Linked DNA regions of Actinoalloteichus hymeniacidonis. Each later gene encodes a partner of the first gene's protein in a complex. Links are inferred from orthologs where the notes say so. Each region holds a gene or a part of one and is shown in the gene's direction. Other genes may lie near its edges. The genes, in order: BKA25_RS26130 and BKA25_RS10125.

Region 1 (3,180 bases):
CCCGGCCGACTACCAGACCTTGCAGGACGGCGGCAACAAGGTCGAGATCCGCGACCCGTTCAACATCCTCTACCTGGGCATCTCCCAGAAGGAGAACGAGGCGCTGCGTGACGTGCGCGTCCGCAAGGCCCTCGCGCACGCCATCGACCGCGAAGAGCTCGTCACCTCGACGATGCCCGCCGGTGCCGAGGTCGCGACCCAGTTCTACCCGGAGTCGGTCGAGGGCTACGCCGACGACGTCGAGACCTACGCGTACGACCCGGAGCTCGCCGAGGAGCTGCTCGCGGAGGCAGGCGCCTCCGACCTGACGGTGGAGTTCCACTGGCCGACCGAGGTCACCCGGCCGTACATGCCGAACCCGCAGACCATCTTCAACGCGATCTCCGAGGACCTCGAGGCCGTCGGCATCACCGTCGAAGCGGTCAGCACCTCGTGGAACGGTGGTTACACCGAGCGCACCAACCAGGGTGACGCCCAGCTGTTCCTGCTCGGTTGGACCGGCGACTACAACACCGCCGACAACTTCATCGGCACCTTCTTCACCGAGACCGAGGGCCAGTTCTTCACCGGTGAGTCCGAGGGCGGCGAGGAGCTGTCCGAGGCGCTGCAGGAGGCCGACGCCGAGCCGGACGACGAGATTCGTGCCGGTCTCTACGAGGACATCAACCGCAACATGCTGTCCGACTGGATGCCCTCGATCCCGCTGTCGCACTCGCCGCCCGCGATCGTGGTGGGCCCGAACGTCGAGGGCCTGGTCACCAGCCCCCTCACGGCGGAGGAGTTCAACACCATCACCGTGACCGAAGAGTAGGGCGTAAGAGACCCGACTCGACTCGAATCCCACCACCAAAGGCGAACGCGTGCTCCGATACACCGTTCGGCGATTGGCCCAGATGGTGCTGGTCGTCGCTGTGCTCTCGGTGCTGCTGTTCGGTTGGCTTCGGATACTCCCAGGAGGGCCGGTCTCGGCCCTCCTGGGAGACCGTTCCACCCCCGAATCCGCAGCGCAGTTGCGAGCCGAGCTGGGCTTGGACCAGCCGATCTTCGTGCAGTACTTCAGCTTCTTGGAACGTGCTCTCACCGGGAACTTCGGCACCTCGACCGGGGTGCAGCGCGGAGTTCCCGCGATGGAGGTGTTCCTCCAGCGCTTCCCGGCGACCCTCGAGTTGTCGATCTTCGCGATCCTGATCGCGATCGCCGTCGGCGTCCCGCTGGGCTACCTGGCCGCGCGGCGGCGAGGCGGTTGGCTGGACAACCTGAGCATCGGCTGGTCGCTGGTCGGCATCGCCGTCCCGGTCTTCTTCCTGGCCTTCCTGTTCAAGTGGATCTTCGCCGTCGAACTGGGCTGGCTGCCCGCCTCCGGTAGGCAGAGCACCGGGCTGGATGCCACCAGAATCACCGGCTTCTACATCCTCGACGGCCTGATGACCAGGGAATGGGATGCGGCCTGGGATGCCGTGCTGCACCTGATCCTGCCCGCGATCGCGCTGTCGACCATCCCGTTCGCCGTGATCTTCCGCATCACCCGCGCCGCCGTGCTGGACGTGTTGGACGAGGACTACGTCCGCACCGCCAAGTCCAAGGGCCTGGCCGGTTCGGTGATCCGGCGGCGGCACGTACTACGCAACGCGATGCTCCCGGTGGTCACCACCATCGGTCTCCAGACCGGTGCGCTGCTCTCCGGGGCGGTGCTCACCGAACGGGTGTTCAACATCTCCGGGCTGGGACAAGCGCTGGCGTTGGGCTTCGAACGTAAGGACTTTCCGGTGTTGCAGGTCGTGATCATCGCCGCGGCGATGGTGTACGTCCTGGTGAACCTGGTGGTCGATCTGTCGTACGCGGCGATCGATCCCCGGATCAGGACGCGGTGATGGCGATAGGCAACGCTCGCAAGGAGCGCATCGACGCCGTGGCCGAGACGGCCGCAGCGGACTCGGGCACCAGCCTGCTGGCCTCCGCTTGGCGCAGACTCCGCCGCAGCCCGACCTTCCTGGTCGGCGTGACCATCATCGGTCTGTTCGTGCTGTTGGCGCTGTTGGCGCCATTCCTCGCACCGCACGACCCTGGCACCCGGATGCTTGCCGACCAGGTGTCGGCGGCCACCAACAGCATTCCGCCCGCGCAGGAGGGCCACCCGCTCGGCGGCGACCAGAACGGTCGCGACCTGCTCTCGCGGTTGCTGCTGGGTTCGCAGCAGACCCTGTTGGTCGCGCTGTTCGCCACCCTGATCGGGCTCGGCGGCGGGCTCACCCTCGGCACCCTGGCCGGTGCCTTCGGCGGCTGGGTCGACTCGTTCGTCATGCGGATGGTCGACGTGATGCTGTCGGTCCCGTCCCTGCTGCTGGCCGTGTCGATCGGCGCCCTGTTCGCGGGGCAGACTCAATTCACCGTGATCCTGGCGGTGGCGATCGTGCAGATCCCGGTCTTCGCCCGGTTGCTGCGGGGCGCGATGCTCGCGCAGCGCTCCAGCGACCACGTGTTGGCGGCCAAGGCACTGGGTGTTCGTCGAGGCGCGATCGTGTTCCGGCACATGCTGCCCAACGCACTCGGCCCGGTCATCGTGCAGGCCACCCTGGTGTTGGCGGTCGCGATCATCGACGCCGCCGCCCTATCCTTCCTGGGTCTCGGCGCCGCCAACGACGCGATCCCCGAGTGGGGTCAGATGCTCGGTGGCGCGCAGACGATCATCGATTCACATCCACACCTGGCGTTCTATCCAGCGAGCTGCATCATCCTGGTGGCGCTCGGCTTCACCCTCGTCGGTGAGTCGATGCGGGACGCGCTTGACCCGAAGAGGCGGCGATAAGGATGGCTCTCCTCGAAGTTCGCGATCTCTCGGTCGTCTTCGAACGCAAGGGCGAGAAGCCCTTCACCGCGGTCGACGGCATCAGCTTCGATGTGGAACCCGGCCAGACGGTCGGCCTGGTCGGCGAGTCCGGTTGCGGTAAGTCCGTGACCTCGCTGGCCATCATGGGTCTGCTGCCCCAGCACGGGGCCAAGGTCGGCGGCACCGTCGAATTCGAGGGCACCGACCTGCTCAAGCTCAACGGCAAGCAGATGGACGAACGCCGTGGCCGGGACCTCGGGATGGTGTTCCAGGACCCGCTGTCCTCGTTGAACCCGGTGGTCTCCATCGGCCTGCAGGTCACCGAGGTGCTGGAGCGGCATCGCGGCATGTCC
Region 2 (3,308 bases), 3.8 Mb from region 1 along the record:
GGCCGAGCGCACCGAGCTCTACGGCGAGATCGTGCGGATCATCCATCGGGACAACCCGGTCGTCTACCTGTACCGCCAGCGCAACCTCACCGCGCACCGCTCCGAGCTCGGCGGCGTGGAGGTCTACGCCGACGGAGTGGTCCGGCTGGGCCGCGCGGGCTTCCTGATCGAGGAGGGCTGACGTGGGGCGCTACCTGTTCACCCGGACCTGGCAGTCGCTGATCACGCTGCTGTTGGCCTCCCTGGTGGTCTTCCTCGGCGTTCGGGCGCTACCGGGCGACCCGGCGCTGGCCATGGCGGGCGAGGAGGCCGATCCGGCGCAGCTGGCGGCCGTTCGCGCCGATCTCGGCCTCGATCAGCCGGTGCTCGTGCAGTACTGGCGGTTCCTGACCAATGCCCTGCGCGGCGACTTCGGCGATTCGGTCCGCACCGGGACACCGGTGACCGAGATGATCGGCACCACCCTGCCCGTGACGATCCAGCTGTCGGTCTACGCGCTGGTGGTGGCCGTCCTGTTCGGCATGGTGGCCGGCGTGGTGGCCGCGGTGTTCCGGGGTCGGTGGCCGGAATGGACCGCCAACGGGTTCGCGCTGGTCGCCCTGTCGGTACCCAACTTCTGGTTGGGCATCCTGGCGATCCTCTACCTCGCCGTCGGCCTCGGTTGGTTCCCCGCCTCCGGCTATGTCTCGCCCTTCGAGGACCCGTTGCGCGGGCTGCTGCATCTGACACTGCCCGCGATCATCCTGGGCACCGCCATCGCGGGTGTGGTCATGCGGCAGACCCGTGCCTCGATGTTGGAGACCCTGAGCGCCGACTATGTGCGCACGGCCAGGGCGAAGGGGTTGGGACGCGGCACCGTGTTGGTGCGGTACGCGTTGCGGAACAGCCTGATCACCGTCGTCACGATCGTGGGACTGCAGCTCGGCGGGCTGATCTCGGGGGCGGTGGTCACCGAGCGCATCTTCGGACTGCCCGGCTTCGGAAAACTCACCCTCGACTCGGTGTTCAGCCGGGACTACCCGGTGATCCAGGCGGTGGTGCTCGTGGTCACGGCCGCCTACATCCTGATCAATCTCGCCGTCGATGTGCTCTACACCCTGATCGACCCACGGATCCGAGTAGGAGGTAAGGCCTGATGTCCACCGCTGCCGAGCCCGTGCACGTCGACCTCGCCAGGACCCGAGGTCGAGTGTGGCGTGAACTGCTGCGCAACCCGCTGGGCATCACCGGCGGGATCCTGCTGCTGTTGGTCGTCCTGGCCGCAGTCCTCGCACCCTGGATCGCGCCCTATCCCCCCGCCGAGGTGCATTTCGACGCGCCATTCCAACGGCCGCTGACCATCGGATACGCCCTGGGCACCGATGATCTCGGTCGGGACATCCTCTCCAGGATCCTGCACGGTGCCCGCACCTCGCTGCAGGTGGGCGGGCTGTCCGTGCTGCTCGCCGTCGTGATCGGCACCCCGCTGGGCCTGCTGGCCGGTTATTGGCCGGTGCTCGATGCGGTCGTGTCGCGGTTGACCGACCTGATGCTGGCCTTCCCGTTCCTCATCCTGGCCGTCGGCTTGGCGGCCATCAACGGCCCGAGCCTGACCAATGCGGCGATCGCGCTGGGCATCGCCCAGATCCCCACCATGATCCGGGTGGTACGCGCCGAGACACTGCGGTTCAAGGGTAAGGACTTCGTGCTCGCGGCCAAGGGGCTCGACGCCTCCGGCGGCCGGATCCTCGGCCAGCACATCCTGCCGAACGCGACCTCGGCGATCATCGTGCAGGCCACGGTGATCATGCCGATCGCGGTTATCGGCGAGGCGACGTTGTCCTTCCTCGGACTCGGTATCCAACCACCGACGCCCAGCCTGGGAGTGATGCTCTCCGACGCCCAGCAGTACCTGGTGCGCAGCCCGACGGCGGCGATCTTCCCGGGCCTGGTAATCCTGCTGATCTGTCTCGGATTCAACTTGTTCGGCGACGCACTACGCGACGCACTCGACCCGACCACTCGACGCTGAGGATCTTCCTGTGAGTTTCGTACCCCCTCCCGCGATGACCAGCAGACCGACGTTGCAGGGCACCTTCGGAATGGCCGCGACCACGCACTGGACCGCGTCCGCCACCGCCTCGGCGGTGCTGGAGCGCGGCGGCAACGCCTTCGACGCCGTGGTCGCCGCCGGGTTCGTACTGCACATCGTGGAACCGCACCTGAACGGGCCGGGCGGCGATCTGACCGGCGTCTTCGCCACCGCAGCCGACCCGACCCCGAAGGTCCTCGTCGGGCAGGGCCCCGCGCCGCAGGGCGCCACCGTGGAGCACTTCCGCGCCGAGGGGCTCGACCTGGTTCCGGGGGCAGGCGCGCTGGCCGCCGCCGTGCCCGGCGCCGTCGACGCGTGGTTCGTTCTGCTGCGCGACCACGGAACGTGGGAGTTGGCCGACGTCCTGGAGTTCGCGATCGGCTACGCGCGCAACGGTCACCCGGTGCTGCCGAGGGTGTGCAACACCATCGCCGAGGTCAACGAACTGTTCACCGAGCACTGGCCGAGCTCCGCCGACCTGTGGGCCCCCGAGGGCAGGCTCCCGCAACCCGGCGAGCTGGTCCGACTGCCCGCCTACGCCGAGGTGCTCGACCGGCTGGTCGCCGCAGGGGCCGACGCAGCCGACCGGGAGGGTCGGATCGAGGCGGCGCGGACCGCCTGGCGGGAGGGCTTCGTCGCCGAGGCCATCGAGGAGTTCGTCAAGACCCCGCATCGACACGCCTCGGGCACCGACCACGCCGGGGTGATCACCGCAGCCGACCTGACCGGTTTCTCGGCCGGTTACGAGGACGCGGTGACCCTGGAGTTCCGGGGGCACACCATCGCCAAGACCGGCTTCTGGGGCCAGGGCCCGGCGCTGTTGCAGACGCTGGCGATCCTGGAGGGCTTCGAGGACTCCGAGATCGACCCGAGCACCTCCGCCGGTGCGCACCGCATCGTCGAGGCGATGAAGCTCGCCCTGGCCGACCGGGACGCCTACTACGGCGACGGCGAGGGGGATCTCGCCCCGCCCGCCGCCACGCTGCTCTCCGCCGAGTACGCCGCCCAGCGGCGCGCGCAGATCGGCCAGACCGCCTCGGCGGAGCTGCGTCCCGGTGTGTTGGCCGACCGCACCGCCTTCCAACCGCCGCTGCGTATCACCTACGACCTGCACGGCGCGGGCGCCGCCGCAGGCGAGCCGACGGTCGGCTCCTCCGGCGAGACCAAGGGCGACACCTGCCACCTGGATGTCGTCGACCGCTGGGGCAACATCGTCTCGGTGACGCCCTCCGGCGGG

Evidence for each region.
Region 2: the proteins of BKA25_RS26130 (region 1) and BKA25_RS10125 are in contact, whole or in part, in a cryo-EM structure (PDB 8Z1Y), measured with the Escherichia coli proteins. The link is inferred for Actinoalloteichus hymeniacidonis from one-to-one orthologs.

What each region holds. Positions count from the first base shown.
Region 1 is NZ_JACHIS010000001.1:6,092,615-6,095,794, reverse strand. What follows is about bases 1-2,865. They hold BKA25_RS26130 (ABC transporter permease), read left to right. Parts: upstream 1-860; coding sequence 861-1,871; downstream 1,872-2,865. Other genes in these bases: BKA25_RS26120 (ABC transporter ATP-binding protein), read left to right, coding at 2,809-2,865; BKA25_RS26125 (ABC transporter permease), read left to right, coding at 1,871-2,806; BKA25_RS26135 (ABC transporter substrate-binding protein), read left to right, coding at 1-811. Also shown: more of BKA25_RS26120, read left to right, coding at 2,866-3,180. UniProt on the Escherichia coli protein: Part of the ABC transporter DppABCDF involved in dipeptide transport. Responsible for the translocation of the substrate across the membrane.
Region 2 is NZ_JACHIS010000001.1:2,297,815-2,301,122, reverse strand. The notes cover bases 81-3,073. They hold BKA25_RS10125 (ABC transporter permease), read left to right. Parts: upstream 81-1,135; coding sequence 1,136-2,011; downstream 2,012-3,073. Other genes in these bases: BKA25_RS10120 (gamma-glutamyltransferase family protein), read left to right, coding at 2,046-3,073; BKA25_RS10130 (ABC transporter permease), read left to right, coding at 183-1,136; BKA25_RS10135 (ABC transporter substrate-binding protein), read left to right, coding at 81-181. Outside these bases: more of BKA25_RS10135, read left to right, coding at 1-80; more of BKA25_RS10120, read left to right, coding at 3,074-3,308. UniProt on the Escherichia coli protein: Part of the ABC transporter DppABCDF involved in dipeptide transport. Responsible for the translocation of the substrate across the membrane.